Regions from separate parts of the Sinomonas sp. G460-2 genome, predicted to be linked through region 1. Evidence: predicted binding sites of a transcription regulator. Region 1 holds the regulator's gene; the other holds the start of a gene.
What was found. The regulator LexA, encoded in region 1, represses DNA repair genes until DNA is damaged. The targets are predictions, from matches to a motif close to TCGAACANNTGTTCGA.
Positions count from the first base shown of each region.

Region 1 (9,980 bases):
CCAGTTCCGCAGGAGGCGGGCCCCGGCGTCCCCCGACTTCTCGGGGTGGAACTGCGTCGCGCACAGCGGGCCGTTCTCGACCGCCGCGACGAACGGGGCACCGTGCTCGGACCACGTGACGAGCGGTGCGGCCATCCGAGGCTGGCTCACGTCGAACTCCCACGTCTGCACGCCGTACGAGTGCACGAAGTAGAAGCGCTCCGACTCGACGCCCTCGAAGAGCTTCGAGCCCTCCGGCGCCGTGACCGTGTTCCACCCCATGTGCGGCACCACGGGCGCAGGCAGGAGCTCGACGACGCCCGGCCACTCGCCGAGGCCTTCGGACTCGACGCCGTGCTCGACCCCCCGTTCGAACAGGACCTGGAGGCCCACGCAGATCGCGAGGACCGGGCGCCCGCCCGCAACGCGACGGCCGATGATGCGCGCGCCGTCGACGGACTTGAGCTCGTCCATGACCGTCGCGAACGCGCCGACGCCCGGGACCACGAGGCCGTCCGCGTTGAGGGCGTCCTCGGGCTTCGCGCTGAGCGTCACCGCGGCCCCGGCGCGCTCGAGCGCGCGCACGGCAGAGCGCACGTTGCCCGAGCCGTAGTCGAGGACGACGACGGTGGGACGCCCCTCGGGGTCAGGCGCGGGTCCGCCGAGATTGCGTGCGTCGATGGCGACGCCGTTGTGCGGCTCGGGCGCGCTAGCGCCGTTCGCCGCGCCGTTCGCGGTCGTCCCGGTCGCGGTGGACCCATTCGCGGTCGTCCCGGTCACAGGGCGCCCTTTGTGGACGGAATGGCGTCGCCGATCCGCGGGTCAGGCTCGACGGCCGCGCGAAGTGCTCGCGCGAACGCCTTGAACTGCGCCTCGACGATGTGGTGCGGATCGCGACCCTCAAGCACACGCATGTGGAGGCAGATGCCGGCGTGGAGGGTGATCGCCTCGAACACGTGACGCGTGAGCGATCCCGTGAAGTGCCCGCCAATAAGGTGGTACTCCTGCCCCGCCGGTTCACCCGAGTGCACGAGGTAGGGGCGGCCCGAGACGTCGACGACGGCCTGCGCGAGGGCCTCGTCGAGCGGCACGGTGGCCTCGCCGAAGCGGCGGATCCCGGCCTTGGAGCCGAGCGCCTCCTTGAGTACCTCGCCGAAGGTGATGGCGATGTCCTCGACCGTGTGGTGCACGTCGATATGGGTGTCCCCGCTGGCCTTCACGGTGAGGTCAATGAGCGAGTGCTTCGAGAGAGCCGTGAGCATGTGGTCGTAGAACGGCACGCTGCTGGAGATGTCCGAGCGGCCAGTTCCGTCGAGATTGATCTCGACGACGACCGACGATTCGGACGTGGTGCGCTCCATCCGCGCCGTGCGCGGCGCGGTCTGCAGCTGGGTGCTCATGGCTGTCCGTCCTTCACTGGGCCTGTCCTTCAACGGGGGCGACTGCGGGGGGCCTACTCATTCTAGGTGGGTTCTTCTAGATGAGTTCTTCCAGGTGGGTTCAGGCCGGGTCCTCGCGGAGAAGCTCCTCGAGCCGAGTCAGGAACGCGCTGGTCTCTGCGTCCGTTCCCGCAGTGACCCGCAGGCTCCCGGGGATGCCGACGTCGCGCACGAGGATCCCCGCCTCGAGGAGGCCGCGCCACACACGCTGGGGGTCGCGGAGCCCCGTGAAGAACACGAAGTTCGAGTCCGAGGTGGCCGGCCGGAGGCCCAGCCGCTCGAGCTCCTTCACGATCCGGTCCCGCTGATGCTTGATCTCTTCGACCTCGGACATGAGTGACGCGCGGTGGCGCAGCGCCGCGAGGGCGGTCGCTTGGGTCACGGCGGAGAGGTGGTATGGAAGGCGCACGAGCCGCAGGGCGTCGATGACCTCGGGGGCCGCCGCGAGATAACCGAGACGGGCACCGGCAAGGGCGAACGCCTTGCTCATGGTTCGGCTCACCACGAGCCGCGGACGGCCGGGGAGGAGCGTGAGAGCACTCTGCGTGCCGAGCTGCGCGAACTCGGCGTAGGCCTCATCGACGATCACGATCGCCTGGCTCGCCTCGCCGGCTTCGTACACGGCCTCGACGACGTCGAGGCCCAACGCCGTGCCCGTGGGGTTGTTCGGCGAGCAGAGGAACACGAGATTGGGGGCCAGCTCGCGGACCTGCCGGGCCGCCGCATCGGCCGTGAGCTCATAGTCGGCCCCGCGAACGCCCTTGAGATAGGCCGTCCCGGTGCCGGCCGCGAGCAGCGGATACATCGAGTACGTGGGCGGGAAACCGAGAGCCGAGCGGCCTGGGCCGCCGAACGCCTGGAGAAGCTGCTGCAGCACCTCGTTCGAGCCGTTGGCCGCCCACAGCTGCTCGGACGCGAGCCCGTGGCCCAGATACTCGGCAAGGGCCTCGCGGAGCTCCGTGAACTCGCGGTCAGGGTAGCGGTTCAGCCCCGCAACAGCGGCCCGCACCGCCTCGGTGATGGCGTCTTGAACGTCGGCCGGAACCCCGTACGTGTTCTCGTTGACGTTGAGCATGATGGGGACGTCGAGCTGCGGCGCCCCGTACGGGTGCTGTCCACGCAGATCCTCACGGAGCGGGAGGCGGGCAAGCCGCTCCTCCGGGGTGAGGTCGTCCGGCTGAATACCGCCGGAAACAGAGGCTTGGACAGTCCGCTCGTTCACCGGTCCAGCCTACGCCCGGCCGCGGTCGCCTCCCGCATTCATGACTTGGGGACGAGCAGCTGCTGCCCCGGCATCACGCGGGCCGAATCGAGTCCGTTGAGCTCGAGGATCTCGCCGATCACCACGCGCGGGTCCCGGTCCGGGGCGTACTGCGCCGCGACGGACCACAGGGACTGCCCCTGCTGAACCGTCACGTGCACCGCCGGGGTAGTCACCGGCGCCGAGTCGCCCGCCCGGGCGGGCGACATGAGGGCCGTGAGTCCCGCGAGCAGCATCAGGCATGCGAGGAAAACGGGAACGGCGATCAACACGAACCGCCCGCGACGCGTAAGGCGCAGCTTCGGTCGGCGCACCGACTCGGACTGGGCGGCGTCGCACGCACCCAGAAGGTCGTCGAGCAGGACCCTCTGCGGGGCGGAGAACGGTGCTGCGAATGCGTGTGCCACGGGACTTCCTCCTCGGCAGTTCTTTCGAAACTGTATTCGAATCTTCTAGAACACTTTTTAGCACCTCTGGACGAATCATGTCCAGACTCGATAGAACAAATGTTTGAAAGGTGCGTCTGTGTCCCCTACGGTGGAATCAGGATGCTGAGGGGCACCGACAAAATAAGAAACAGAAGGAGCACGGCATGGCAGGAGTGGCCAAGGCGGCCAAGGGTCTCACAGTGCGCCAGCGCAAGATCCTTGAGACGATCCAGCGCTCGGTCCAGACCAAGGGCTACCCTCCGTCGATGCGCGAGATCGGAGACACGGTCGGCCTCGCGAGCCTCTCGAGCGTCACGCACCAGCTCGCGCAGCTCGAGAAGCTCGGCTATCTGCGCCGGGATCCGAAGCGCCCGCGCGCCATGGAAGTGCTCATGCCGCTGAGCCTCGACGAGGGCCCCCTCACGATCGAGACCCAGCAGGCGGCGCCGCTGCTCGGGATCGGTGGGATCACCGTGGACGACATGGCGAGCGCCGCGGACACGGCCATGGTCCCGCTCGTGGGCCGCATCGCCGCGGGTGGTCCGATCCTCGCCGATCAGGTAGTCGAGGACGTTATGCCGCTCCCCCGCCGGCTCGTGGGCTACGGCGAGCTGTTCATGCTCAAGGTCAAGGGCGATTCCATGATCGACGCCGCGATCTGCGACGGCGACTGGGTCGTGGTGCGCCGCCAGAACGACGCCGAGAACGGCGACATCGTCGCCGCACTCCTCGACGACGAGGCCACCGTCAAGACGTTCCGCCAGCGCGACGGCCACACGTGGCTGCTCCCCCAGAACACGCGCTACGAGCCGATCCTCGGCGACCACGCGACCATCATGGGGCGCGTCGTCTCCGTGATGAGGTCGGTCTAGTCAGCGCCGGCGGCGGCAAGCCGCTCGAGAGCCTGAAGCACGACGGCGCGGTCGGTGGTGCCCCAAAGCGGCGGTAGGGCAGAGCGGAGGAACGCCCCGTAGCGCTCCGTCGCGAGCCGCGAATCGAGGACCGCGACGACACCGCGGTCCTGAGTGGACCTGATGAGGCGCCCCGCGCCCTGTGCCAGCCGCACGGCCGCATGGGAGGCGGAGACGCTCATGAAGCCGTTCCCACCAGCCTGCGCAACGGCACGGGAGCGCGCCGTGGTCATGGGATCGTCCGGGCGCGGGAACGGAATGCGGTCGATCACCACGAGGCGGCATGAGTGCCCCGGGACGTCGACGCCTTGCCACAGGGTCATCGTGCCGAAGAGGCACGTGTCCGGCTCGTCGGCGAACTGGCGCACGAGCGCGCTCATGGACGACTCGCCCTGGCACAGGATCTCGACGTCGAGGCGCTTGCGGAGCTCGTCGGCCGCCTCCTCTGCAGCCCGGCGCGAGGAGAAGAGGCACAGCGCGCCGCCCGAGGACGCGCGAATGAGCGCCTCGAGCTCGTTGACGGCCTCGGGCGAGAGGCCACGCCCGGGCTTCGGCAGGTGCCGCGCGACGTACAGGACGCCCTGCTTCGGGTAGTCGAACGGCGAGCCGACGTCGACCCCCGTCCAGCTCGGCGCACCGTTCCCGAGCAGGCCCAGCCCACCGGCGGCGGGCTCGAAGGCGGAACCGATGGCGAGCGTCGCGGAGGTCAGGATCACGGTGTGCTCGGCGAAGAGCCCGTCCCGGAGCTTGCCGCCCACGTTGAGCGGGGCGATGTTGAGCGTCGCCGGGGCGTCGTCGGCGGGCGCCGCGTATCCGGTCGCGGGATCGAACGAACCAGCGCGCGAGGCCCACATGACTTCGCCGTTCTCCTCGGCACCGACGAACCGCTCGCAGCATTCCAGGATCGCAAGGAGCCGCGACCTCGCGACTTGCCGCCCGCCGTCGGCCGCGGCCTGCCCCTCGCCCGCCTTCGCGTCGGAGAGCGCCGCCCGGCACGCGTCGCGGAGCAGCTCGATCACTTGGACGAGCTCGCCCGTGAGCCCGCGGGCCAGCAGACCCGTGGGCACGGACGCGAGCGTGAGCTCGAGCTGGGCGGCAGCCGCCTGGAGGGCCTCGACGGAGATACCGCAGTGCCGGCGCGCGCCCGCGGCCGCCGCCGTGATCATCCCGACGGAGAGCTGGGCGCTCACGGCGCCCGTGACGCGGTCCTGGAGCTCGTGCGCCTCGTCGACCACGACGACGTCGTACTCGGGCAGGACGCTGAGGCCCTCGAACGCGTTGATCGCGAGCATCGCGTGATTCGTCACGACGATGTCCGCCTCCGCGCCGTGCTGCCGCGCGAGCTCGCTGAAGCACTCGGCGGCCAACGGGCATCTCTGCGAGCCGAGGCATTCGAGGGCCGTGACCGAGACCTGCCGCCACGCGCGGTCGGAGACGCCGGGCACGAGGTCGTCGCGGTCGCCCGTCTCGGTCTCCTCGGCCCAGTCCCTGAGTCGCTTGACCTCCCGCCCGAGCTGCGTTGTGGGGCCACCTGTCCCGCTGGCGGCGGGATGGGCGACGGCGGTGTCCTCCCCGAGCGCGAAGAGCTGGCCCTCCGCTGGCTCGTCGGTGGGGAAGCCGCCCGAGATCTTGTGCTTGCAGAGGTAGTTCGAGCGTCCCTTGACGAGGGCGACGTCGACAGTCCCCTCGAGCTCGGGAGCGATCGCCTCGAGGAGCCTCGGCAGGTCCCGGCCCACGATCTGCGCCTGGAGCGCGAGGGTCGCGGTCGCGACGACGGAGGGCCTCCCGCTGTGCCGCGAGTGCGCGATGAGCGGCACGAGGTAGGCGAGGGACTTCCCCGTGCCGGTGCCGGCCTGAACGAGGAGGTGCTGCTCGTCCTCGATCGCCCTGGCCACCTGGCGCACCATCTCGTGCTGCCCATCCCGCTGCTGGCCGCCCATCGCGGCCACGGCGACATCGAGCAGCCGCACGGCGGCCTGCTCCGCCGTCTCCGCCGCGGCCTGCTCCGCCGCCCCCTCGCTCATGACTTCCTCACTCATGAACCGTGAACGGCTCCAATTCCGCCACGAACTCGTCGCGGACCACGACGTGGGCCAGCGTGCCGTCTGCGGTGTGTTCGAGCGAGCGGATCTCCGAGCTGCTCTCGTGAAGTCGGCTCAAGAGATCGCCCCTGTTGTACGGGACCAGGATGGTGAGCGCGACGTGCGGCCGCGGGATGGCGTCGCTGATCGCCTTCTTGAGCTCGTCGATGCCCAGCCCCGTGCGCGCCGAGACCACGACGTGCCGCGGTTCGCGCTGCCGGAGCCGCTCGAGCACGTACGGATCGGCGGCGTCCGCCTTGTTGAGCACGATGATCTCCGGCACCTTCCGCGCGTCGACCTCGGTGAACACCTCGCGCACGGCCGCGATCTGTCCCTCGGGGTCGGGATGGGACGCATCGACGACGTGCAGGACGAGATCGGCGTCGGCCACCTCCTCGAGCGTCGAGCGGAACGCCTCGATGAGCTGCGTGGGCAACGAGCGGACGAATCCGACCGTGTCCGCGAGGGTGTACGGGAGCCCGTCGGCCGTCTCGGCGCGCCGCACGGTTGGATCGAGGGTCGCGAACAGCGCATTCTGCACGAGGACGCCCGCGTCGGTGAGCCGATTGAGCAGCGAGGACTTGCCCGCGTTCGTGTAGCCAGCGATCGCGACCGAGGGGACCTCGTTGCGCTTTCGGTTGGCACGCTTCGTCTCGCGAGCGGGCTTCATGCCCGCGATCTCGCGGCGGAGCTTGGCCATGCGCGTGCGGATGCGGCGCCGGTCGAGCTCGATCTTCGTCTCACCGGGACCACGGGACCCGATGCCGCCGCCCGCAGCGCCCACACGGCCACCGGCCTGCCGGGACATCGACTCACCCCAACCGCGAAGGCGCGGAAGCAGGTACTCGAGCTGCGCGAGCTCGACCTGCGCCTTGCCCTCGCGGCTCTTTGCGTGCTGCGCGAAGATGTCGAGGATGAGGGCCGTCCGGTCGATGACCTTGACCTTGACGATGTCCTCGAGCCCGCGTCGCTGCGACGGCGAAAGCTCCGAGTCGACGATCACAGTGTCGGCCCCGGTCGTGTAGACGATGTCCTTGAGCTCTTGGGCCTTGCCGGAGCCGAGGAAGGTCCCCGCGTCCGGCTTGAGGCGGCGCTGGACCACGCCGTCGAGCACCTCGGAACCCGCCGTCTCGGCCAGCGCCGCGAGCTCGTGGAGCGAGTTCTCGGCGTCCTCGAGCTTCCCTTCGCTCCAGATTCCCGCGAGGACCACCCGCTCGAGCCGGAGCTGCCGATACTCGACCTCGGTGACATCCTCGAGCTCCGTCGAAAGGCCCCCGACGCGGCGCAGGGCGCGACGTTCCTCGAGGTCTCGCTGCTCGCCGTCGTACTCGCTGTGTTCCTCGGCGAGCTCGGAGATGGCGAGCGCCTTGCCGCTCGCAAGCCCGGCGCGCCGCGACGAGGCGGCGTCGCCGTCCTCGGCGGACCGCCGGCCGGCGCCCTTGGCCGTCGCTGCCTCTTCCTTCGCGAGGATCCGGTCGATGACGGCCTGGATGTCCTGCGCGCTGAGGTCCTGCGGCTGAGGCTCTGACGCGGCGTCGTGGTGGTTGGTCATGTTCTCCTTCGGACGGGATGCATTTCCAGAATAGTTCTCAGGGGTGACAAAAGAGGGCTCACGCGTCACGGCGTTCTCCTAGGGGTAGTCCTGTAGAGCCCGGCCGGACCACGCTCGATGGCGTGGGGTCGACGGCGGGGCGGGGCCAGCAAAGAGTGGTGGCTACTTGAACAGGCGCATGGAGACGATTCTACCCGATACGCTGGATGCCCATGGACCCCGCCCACTATTTCAACGCCCAGCCTGCCGTGCCCGACGTGCGGCGACCGCTCGCCGTCGTCCTCGAGGGCCGCGAGCTCGCGCTCGAGACTTCGGCCGGCATCTTCAGTCCGGACGGCGTGGACAAGGGCACCGCGGTCCTGCTCGAGGAGGCCCCAGACCCCGCGCCCGAGGGCGCCCTGCTCGACATCGGCTGCGGCTGGGGCCCCATCACGCTGACCATGGCGCTGCGCTCGCCGGGTGCCACCGTGCATGCGGTCGACGTCAACGAGCGCAGCCTGTCCCTCACGGCGGCGAATGCTCGCCGGATCGGGCTCACGAACGTCCGCGCGGCCCTCCCCGAGGCCATACCAGCGGACATCCGGTTCGCGACGATCTGGTCCAATCCGCCCATCCGCATCGGAAAGCAGGCCCTCCACGAGCTGCTCCTGCTCTGGCTTCCGCGCCTCGCGGTGGGCGGCGAGGCGTGGCTCGTGGTCCAGAAGAATCTGGGGGCGGACTCTCTCCAGCGTTGGCTCGCCGACGAGCTGGGCGGCGCGTACGACGTCGCGCGCGCGGCGACGTCGAAGGGTTTCCGCGTCCTGTGCGTCACCCGGGTCGCTGAGTAGGCTCGGCAGGATCCCGGCGAAAGCCCAGGCGTGAGCTAGCTGAGGGTGCCGCGCGCCACGATCACGGCCGGGCCGCTGAGCTCGACGTGCTCGGCGCCGTCGGCCCCCGTCACGAATGCGACGCCCACGGTGCCGCCCGGGACCCGGACGTCCCAGCGGTTGGGTGCCCCTTGTCCTGCCCAATGCCGGATGGCGACGGCGGCTGCGCAGGCGCCCGTCCCACACGACTGCGTCTCGCCCACTCCGCGCTCATGCACGCGCATCGCGATGTTCCCGATGCCCTCGCGGACGAGCGGCTCGGACGGGACGACGAACTCGACGTTCGTCCCGTGCGGCGGGACGGGTTCGACGTTCGGCGCGGTGAAGAGGCGAAGCCGGGTGAGCTCGCCGTCGGCGGCGAGTGCCACGACCGTGTGCGGATTGCCCATGCTCACGCTCAGTGCGGGGCGGGCGACGTCGAGGCCGTCCGCCGTCACGAGCGAATCGCCGGCCTCGGCCTCGGCCTGCGCGGGGTGGATGAACTCCCACGGGCCCATGTCCACCGCAAACCCGCCCTCGCGGCGCTCGACGCGCTTGATGCCTGCGCGCGTGCCGATCGGAAGCACCTCCCCGGGTGCGAGCTCGATGAGGCCCTGGTCGAGGAGGAACGCGACGAAGACCCGGACGCCGTTGCCGCACATCTCCGAGATGGAGCCGTCCGCGTTGCGGTAGTCCATGAACCACGCGGCGCCGGCGTCCTCGGCGAGGATCTCGCGCCCCTCGGGCAGGTGCTCGGACCGGACGGCGCGGATGAGCCCGTCGGCTCCGATCCCGAGGTGGCGGTCGCACAGCGCTGCGGCCTGCTCGGCGCTGATCTCGCGGAGTCCCTCGGGATCCGCGACGAGGACGAAGTCGTTCCCCGTTCCGTGCCCCTTGGCGAACGCGAGTCCGGCGAGCTGGGCGAGGGGGCTGGCGGCAAGGTCAGTCACGGGGACGGTCATGAGTCAAGAATACCGAGCGCGCTCGCCACGACGTCCGGCCCGAGCGCGTCGAGCCAGTGGACGCGGGGGTCGGCGTGGAACCACGTGGCCTGCCGGCGCGCGAACTGCCGCGTGGCCACGGTCGTCTCCTCGGCTGCCCGCTCGATCGTCGACTCGCCGTCGAGAACGCGCAGGAACTGCGCGTAGCCGAGGGCCCGGGACGCCGTCCTCCCTTGCCTGAGTCCCGCCGCGTCGAGCGCGCGCACCTCGGCGAGGAGGCCGCCGTCGACCATTCTGCCGACCCGCGCCTCGAGCCGAGCGTGGAGCGTGGGGCGATCCATGTCGAGCCCGATCTGGATGGCCGGCCGCACGTACTCGCGCCGCGGCATGTACGAGCTGAACGGACGGCCCGTGACCTCGAGGACCTCGAGCGCGCGGATGATCCGGCGCGCGTCCCGAAGCCTCGTCCCCGAGGCGGGATCGGCAGCCGTGAGCCGGCTCGCGAGGGCGCCGAGGCCCTCCCGCTCGGCCTCGGCCTCGAGC
Region 1 covers NZ_JBKZWT010000108.1:995-10,974, forward strand. Annotated here, with positions in the region: gene hisH (imidazole glycerol phosphate synthase subunit HisH) at 1-660, opposite strand, end outside; gene hisB (imidazoleglycerol-phosphate dehydratase HisB) at 756-1,379, opposite strand; gene ACLN58_RS11665 (histidinol-phosphate transaminase) at 1,480-2,601, opposite strand; gene ACLN58_RS11670 (LysM peptidoglycan-binding domain-containing protein) at 2,679-3,086, opposite strand; gene lexA (transcriptional repressor LexA) at 3,272-3,979, shown strand; gene ACLN58_RS11680 (ATP-dependent DNA helicase) at 3,976-6,042, opposite strand; gene hflX (GTPase HflX) at 6,050-7,651, opposite strand; gene ACLN58_RS11690 (class I SAM-dependent methyltransferase) at 7,864-8,478, shown strand; gene dapF (diaminopimelate epimerase) at 8,514-9,458, opposite strand; gene miaA (tRNA (adenosine(37)-N6)-dimethylallyltransferase MiaA) at 9,455-9,980, opposite strand, start outside.

Region 2 (7,801 bases), on a different contig from region 1:
GTCGTTGCGAACCTCGCGAAGATGCCCCACATGCTCGTGGCCGGCGCGACCGGCGCGGGCAAGTCCTCGTTCGTGAACTCGATGATCACGTCGATCCTCATGCGTTCGACGCCGGACGAGGTCCGCATGGTCATGGTCGACCCGAAGCGCGTCGAGCTCACCGCGTACGAGGGCGTTCCGCACCTCATCACGCCCATCATCACGAACCCGAAGAAGGCCGCGGAGGCCCTCCAATGGGTCGTGCGCGAGATGGACGCGCGGTACGACGACCTCGCGAACTACGGCTTCAAGCACATCGACGACTTCAACAAGGCGGTCAAGGCGGGCAAGGTCGTCCCGCCGCCGGGGTCCGAGCGGAAGATCAAGGCCTACCCGTACCTCCTGGTCATCGTCGACGAGCTCGCGGACCTCATGATGGTCGCGCCGCGCGACGTCGAGGACTCGATCGTGCGCATCACCCAGCTCGCGCGAGCGGCCGGCATCCACCTCGTCCTCGCGACGCAGCGCCCGTCGGTGGACGTCGTGACCGGCCTGATCAAGGCCAACGTGCCGTCCCGTATGGCCTTCGCGACGTCCTCGGTGACGGACTCGCGCGTCGTGCTCGACCAGCCGGGCGCCGAGAAGCTCATCGGCCAGGGCGACGCCCTGTTCCTCCCCATGGGTGCGTCCAAGCCAATGCGCGTGCAGGGCGCGTGGGTCTCGGAGTCGGAGATCCACCAAGTGGTCGAGCACGTCAAGGGCCAGCTCCAGGTGACCTACCGCGACGACGTCGCTGCCGAGCCCGAGAAGAAGCAGATCGATGAGGAGATCGGCGACGATCTCGAGGTCCTGCTCCAGGCCACCGAGCTCGTGGTCACGACGCAGTTCGGCTCGACGTCGATGCTCCAGCGCAAGCTGCGCGTCGGCTTCGCGAAGGCCGGGCGGCTTATGGACCTCCTAGAGAGCCGCGGCGTCGTCGGCCCGTCGGAGGGCTCGAAGGCGCGCGATGTCCTCGTCAAGCCGGACGACCTTCCGGCCGTCCTGGGCGCGCTCCGAGGCGAGGACGCGCCGTCGTCCGCTTCCCGAGCGAACCCAGCGGATCGGGCGCTCGCCGACAACGCCAACGCCAATCACCACCTCGGGGAGCACAACGTGAGCTCGCCCTACGCGGAGGACCTCGTGAAGGGCGATCTCGACTCGCGCCCGCAGGCCACCGACTACTACGACGAGGATGACGACGGCGGCGACGACGCCTGGCAGCTCACCGGCCGATAGGCTTGAGTGATGACTACCAAAGGGCCGTCCCAGCTTTGGAACTTGCCCAACGTCCTCACGATGTTCCGGATCGTCCTCGTGCCGGTGTTCGTGGGGTTCATGATCGCAGACGGCTCCCATCAGGGCCCCCTGCGGTGGCTCGCGGTCCTCGCGTTCGTCGTCGCGATGTACACGGATCAGCTCGACGGGCAGATCGCTCGGAGGCGCAATCTCGTCACCAACTTCGGGAAGATTGCCGACCCGATCGCGGACAAGCTGCTCACGGGCGCCGCGCTCGTACTGCTCTCAGTCCTCGGGGAACTGCCCTGGTGGATCACGATCGTCATCCTTGTGCGCGAGTGGGGAATCACGGCGCTGCGCTTCGTGGTGATCCGCTACGGCGTGATGCCGGCCTCCCCGGGAGGGAAGCTCAAGACGGTCCTCCAGAGCGTTGCGATCGGTCTGTACTTGCTCCCGCTCCGCGACGTTGCGCCCGCTGTCCCCGTGGTCGCGTTCGTGATCATGCTTGCTGCCGTCGCGATCACGGTCGTCACGGGCGTCGACTACGTCGTGAAGGCCCTCCGGCTTCGCTCCGCGGCCCTGCGGGCGCAACCCAAGGGGGAGTGAGGTCTCGATGAGTTCGAGCGTGACCGCCCAGGAGGTCGTTGCGGCATACGTGGCGAGGGGCAGCACGGCCGCGACGGCGGAGTCGCTCACGGCTGGGCTCGTGGCGGCGAGCCTCGCGGACGTCCCGGGTGCCTCCCTCATGCTGCGGGGTGGCGTCGTCAGCTACGCGACGGAGGTCAAGGCGGCCCTGCTCGGGGTCTCGGAGGACCTGCTCAAAGAGGCCGGATCCGTCGATCCCGAGGTCGCGCGGCAAATGGCCGTCGGGGCGCGGGCCGCGTGCGGCGCGGACTACGCCGTCTCGACAACGGGAGCGGCAGGGCCGGAGCCGCACGACGGCAAGCCCGTGGGCACGGTGTTCGTGGGGCTCGCCGGGCCAGATGGCACGGAGGTGCGTGAATACCGCTTCTCAGGGACCCGCGCGGAGATCCGGGCGGCTGCTCGCGACGCCGCGCTCACGGCGCTCCTCGACGCAGTGAGCTGAGAGCATGCTGTGAGTTTGGGTTGAGAAGGGCGCTGCGGGGGAACAAAGGATCGGGTCGGGGAGTTGATCCTAATGTCGCCACCCCCGTGGTGGCAGCACTAGGATGAGTCACACGGATGCCCGGGAAGCCGGGCCCCCTATGAGGAGCGCACTGATACATATGGTCAAGCAGCCCGTCACCGTCAATGGCGTAGTCCGCTGGCGCAATGTGGGCTTGGCTGAAATCGCCCCTGAAGAGAAGAAGGAGCGCAAGATGGTAGTTCTGCGTCATGAGATTGGGGACGTCCTCCGCGACGTCCGCCAGCGTCAGGGCCGCACGCTCCGTGAAGTCTCGCACAACGCGCGTGTCTCTCTTGGGTACCTCAGCGAAGTCGAGCGAGGCCAGAAGGAAGCCTCGTCCGAGCTTCTCTCCTCGATTTGCGCCGCCCTCGACGTGCCCCTTTCCGCCATGCTCCGCGAAGTCAGCGACCGCGTCGCGGTGGCCGAGGGAGTTTCGGTGCCGGACACCGTTCCTCAGGAGTTCTCCCAGCGCTACGGCCGCGACCTCTCGGAGGAGCTGGACGTCGAACTGAGCAAGCTGAGCGGATCGCGCTGACCCGAAAGGTTCAGCGGCGTGGGTTTCAAGGGGTCGGGCTGATGCCCGGCCCCTCCGCTGTCTCCGAAGGCTGCGCGCCCGGCTCCGGGCGACGGCGGCCGGCCGCCCCGAGGGCGTCGTTGAGCCGCGAGAAGTAGTCCGAGAGCTGGGACAGGTCCGTTAGATCCCAGTTGCCGAGCGCATCGCGGAAGAACTCGAGCCTGCGGCTGCGGAGCTCATCGACCTCGGAGGCTCCGGCCGGGCTCAGCGTGACCCGCTGGGCGCGACGATCGTCGGGGTCGTCTTCCTTGGACACGAGGCCCAGCTGCTCGAGCAACGCCACCTGGCGGCTCACGGACGGCTTGCCGATGCCGATGAGGCTCGCGAGTTCCGTGATGCGCAGGGGCCCCTCGCGCCGCAGGATCACGAGCAGGCCGTACGCGCCGGGCTCGATTTCAGGGTGGAGAGAACGCGAGAGGGTGTGCGAGATGGCTCGCGAGCGGCGCCAGAAAAGGCTCAGCTGCTGTTCGATCGACTCGAAGGCCTGGTCAAACTCTTCTGGGCTCTGGCGTGGGCTGGACATGACCACATCATAGGCAGCGGACCAGACGCCTACTTGGGCACTGAGTCACACACTGAGATGGGCCTCGGTGAGGCTGGCGGCAACTGCGGACGGGCTAAGGGAGCCCATGAAAGAATGGTTTGATGCGGCACAGCGACTTCTGGCGGTTCATGGAGGACGAGTTCGGGGCGGCCTACGCGCGCGTCCTTGCCTCGACTCTCGTGCTGGCCGCAGTCGGCGGACGCACCGCTGTGGAGGCGCTGCAGGCGGGGCAGAATCCTCGCACCGTCTGGCTTGCCGTCTGCGATATGCAGGACGTCCCGCGAGAGCGGCGGCTCGGCAAGGACCGTCCGCTGAGAGGCTGAAGGTCGCGACACGCCGCGGACGTCTTCGAAGATGTGTTCGGTTCGGGGTATTCTCCTCAACAGAGCAGAAAATTCACCGTTTCGGGCCGGACGTCCACAACGGCGGGCGAACGCCGCGTTTTGTCGGCGGGTCTCGGTAGCGTAGCGAGTGGATTGAACGGCAGGCCTGAAAGGGCCTTGCCGAGGCCCAGAGAACCCCGACCGGAGGTGGACCATGGCGGCATCGCCAGAACGCGAAAAGGCCCTCGAAGCGGCCCTCGCACAGATCGACAAGCAGTTCGGCAAGGGATCGATCATGCGTCTCGGGGACGATACCCGCGCGCCGATCGAAGTCATCCCGACGGGGTCGATCGCGCTGGACGTCGCGCTCGGCATCGGAGGCCTCCCGCGCGGCCGTGTCGTCGAGATCTACGGGCCGGAATCGTCCGGTAAGACCACCGTCGCGCTGCACGCCGTGGCCAACGCACAGCGGAACGGCGGCATCGCCGCGTTCATCGATGCGGAGCACGCGCTCGATCCGGAGTACGCAGCGAAGCTCGGCGTCGACACGGACGCGCTGCTCGTCTCGCAGCCGGACACCGGTGAGCAGGCCCTCGAAATCATGGACATGCTCGTGGGCTCGGGCTCTATCGACATCGTCGTCATCGACTCGGTCGCGGCGCTTGTTCCCCGGGCCGAGATCGAGGGCGAGATGGGCGACAGTCATGTGGGCCTCCAAGCTCGGCTCATGAGCCAGGCGCTTCGCAAGGTCACCGGTCGCCTCAACCAGACCAAGACGACCGCGATCTTCATCAACCAGCTGCGCGAGAAGATTGGTGTGTTCTTCGGCTCTCCCGAGACGACCACCGGTGGTAAGGCGCTCAAGTTCTACGCCTCTGTGCGCATCGACGTGCGCCGCATCCAGACGCTCAAGGAGGGTTCCGACTCGGTCGGCAACCGGACCAAGGCCAAGATCGTCAAGAACAAGATGGCCCCGCCGTTCAAGCAGGCCGAGTTCGACATCATCTACGGCCAGGGCATCTCCCGCGAGGGCGGGATCATCGACATGGGCGTCGAGCACGGCATCATCAAGAAGTCGGGTTCGTGGTTCACGTACGACGGTGATCAGCTCGGCCAGGGCATGGAGAACTCACGGCGCTTCCTGCGCGACAACCCCGAGCTCGCGGACGAGCTTGAGCGGCTCATCAAGGAGAAGCTCGGCGTCGGGGTCAAGAAGGACGCCGAGGAAGAGCCGCGGCTCAAGGCCGTCGAGGGCGAGTAGCGCTTGGGTGGGAACCGTTCGCGCGAGCAGGAGGAGGACCGTGAGCCGGACCCCGAGTCCGTCGCGCGGGCCATCCTGCTGAGGCAGCTCACGCTGGGTCCGCGGAGTCGGCACCAGCTCGCCGGCAAGCTTCGAGAACGCAACGTTCCCGAAGAGACCGCCGAGATGGTGCTTGAGCGTTTCGAAGAAGTCGGCCTCATTGACGACGGCGCGTTCGCGGCAATGTGGGTTCGGAGCCGCTCAGAGTCGAAGTCGCTCTCGAAGAGCGCACTCCGCCGGGAGCTCGCGTCCAAAGGTATCGGCGGTCAGACGGCCGAGGACGCTCTCGCTGATCTGAGCGATGAGGATGAGGATGAGGCAGCGCGTCGACTCGTCGAGCGGCGAGTCCGGCCTGCTGTGCTCGGGGATCGTGCCACGAAGGACCGCGAGCTGCGCCGTCTCGTGGGGATGCTCGCGCGGAAGGGCCACCCGCCGGCGAGGGCCTTCCGCATCGCTTCGGATGTCCTCGAGGAGGCGAGCCGGCGGAGTCTGTGAATACGCCGGGAACCGGCGTGCCTCGTGGACCGGCGTGAGAGGCCCTCGCAAGACTGGGGGTCACTATGCGACGTGCTCGAGGCTTCAGACTTCACCGCGCTGCCGCCGCGATGGCCAGCGTCCTCTTGGCGCTGGGCGCTGCCGTGCCCGGCGCTGTGGCCGACGACGACACTCCGCCGTCGGGATTCCCGTCATGGGACGACGTGCAGGCGGCGAAGGCCAACGTCGACTCGGCACAGGCAGAGGTCACCAAGATCAACGGCCTCCTCACGAACGTCCAGGCCGCGGCCGCGGATGCGTCGTCGAAGGCGGTCGCGGCCGGCGTCGTCTATGCCAAGGCCGAGCAGGCGGTCCAGAACCAGCAGAAGGTCGTGGACGCGCAGCGAGCGGCGACCGCTGCGCTCGAGAAGCAGCGCGACCTCGCACAGCAGGCCGCGGGGCGCGTGGCTTCCGCGGCGTACATCGGCGGAGCGCCCTCGGGAGCGCTCGACGCGCTGTCCGTCCTGGGCCAGTCGGACGGCCTGGACCGGCTCGGGACCATCCAGATCCTGGGCGACCAGGCGTCGAAGGCCGTTGCGCAATACAAGGGCGCCGCCAACAATGCGGCCGCCGCGGAAGCCCAGTCGCGGGCGGCCGAGGACGTGCTCGCTCAGCTCTCGGCCGCGGCTAAGCAGGATCTCGACGCGGCCCAAGCCGCGCAGAAGCACGCGCAAGACGTTGTAGCGCAGACCCAACAGCAGCAATCCACGCTCACGGCTCAGCTCGCGTCGCTCAAGGGGACCTCGGCCGATGTGGAGCAGCGCTACGAGCAGGGTCAGGCCGCCCTCGCCGCGTACCAGGCAGCCCAGGAGGCGAAGCGGCAGGCGGCTGAGAAGCTCGCCCAGGAACAGGCCGCCGCGGCAGCTGCACAGCAGGCTCAGGTCGCGCCGGCCGCAACAGTCGTGAGTCCGCGGGTCGGAGTGATTGACGATCCGGCGGGCGCTCAAGCATTCGCGAGTTCACAGATCGGCAGCTATGGCTGGGGCGGCGGCGAGTATCAGTGCCTCCTCCAGCTGTGGACGCGCGAGTCGAGCTGGATGACCGACGCCACGAACCCGTCGAGCGGGGCCTACGGCGTCGCCCAGGCCCTCCCACCGGACAAGTACTACTCCGCGGGCAGCGATTGGCTGACGAACTACCGCACGCAGATCGTCTGGGGACTCGGCTACATTCGAGACCGCTACGGCAGCCCCTGCGCGGCGTGGTCGCACGAAGTGGCCATCGGCTGGTACTGACGCACGAATCCGCGCCCGGCCGGTACCCTTGATGGGTGAGTTCCACGATCGACACGCCGCGCAGCTACGAGGTGCGCACCTTCGGCTGCCAGATGAACGTCCACGACTCCGAGCGCATGTCGGGTCTGCTGGAGGCGGCCGGCTACGTGCGCGCCGCGGAGGGCACTGAGCCGGACGTCGTCGTCTTCAACACGTGCGCCGTGCGCGAGAACGCGGACAATCGCCTCTACGGCAACCTCGGCCAGCTCCGCCCCGTCAAGGAGCGGCACCCGGGCATGCAGATCGCCGTCGGCGGCTGCCTCGCGCAGAAGGACCGGGACACGATCCTCGAGAAGGCGCCGTGGGTCGACGCTGTCTTCGGAACCCACAACGTGGGCGCGCTGCCCGCGCTCCTCGAGCGCTCGCGCCACAATCATGAGGCGCAGCTCGAGATCCTCGAGTCCCTCGAGGTGTTCCCGTCGACGCTCCCCACGAAGCGCGACTCGGTGTACAGCGGCTGGGTCTCGATCTCCGTGGGCTGCAACAACACGTGCACGTTCTGCATTGTTCCGAGCCTGCGGGGGAAGGAACGCGATCGTCGGCCGGGCGAGATCCTCGCCGAGGTCCAGGCCCTCGTCGACGACGGCGCGATCGAGGTGACGCTGCTTGGCCAGAACGTGAACTCGTACGGCGTCGAGTTCGGCGACCGTCTCGCGTTCGGAAAGCTCCTGAGGGCGTGCGGCGATATCGACGGGCTCGAGCGCGTCCGGTTCACGAGCCCGCATCCCGCGGCCTTCACGGACGATGTCATCGACGCGATGGCGGAGACGCCAAACGTCATGCCACAGCTGCACATGCCGCTCCAGTCCGGCTCGGACAGCCTCCTGCGGTCCATGCGCCGCTCGTACCGC
Region 2 covers NZ_JBKZWT010000145.1:460-8,260, forward strand. Annotated here, with positions in the region: partial or broken gene ACLN58_RS13555 (DNA translocase FtsK) at 1-1,254, shown strand, start outside; gene pgsA (CDP-diacylglycerol--glycerol-3-phosphate 3-phosphatidyltransferase) at 1,264-1,860, shown strand; gene ACLN58_RS13565 (CinA family protein) at 1,868-2,341, shown strand; gene ACLN58_RS13570 (helix-turn-helix domain-containing protein) at 2,502-2,936, shown strand; gene ACLN58_RS13575 (MarR family winged helix-turn-helix transcriptional regulator) at 2,962-3,498, opposite strand; gene ACLN58_RS13580 (DUF3046 domain-containing protein) at 3,621-3,842, shown strand; gene recA (recombinase RecA) at 4,057-5,103, shown strand; gene ACLN58_RS13590 (regulatory protein RecX) at 5,107-5,637, shown strand; gene ACLN58_RS13595 (hypothetical protein) at 5,748-6,911, shown strand; partial or broken gene miaB (tRNA (N6-isopentenyl adenosine(37)-C2)-methylthiotransferase MiaB) at 7,004-7,801, shown strand, end outside.
Region 2: the regulator LexA is predicted to act here: its motif matches at 3,868-3,883, upstream of recA (recombinase RecA).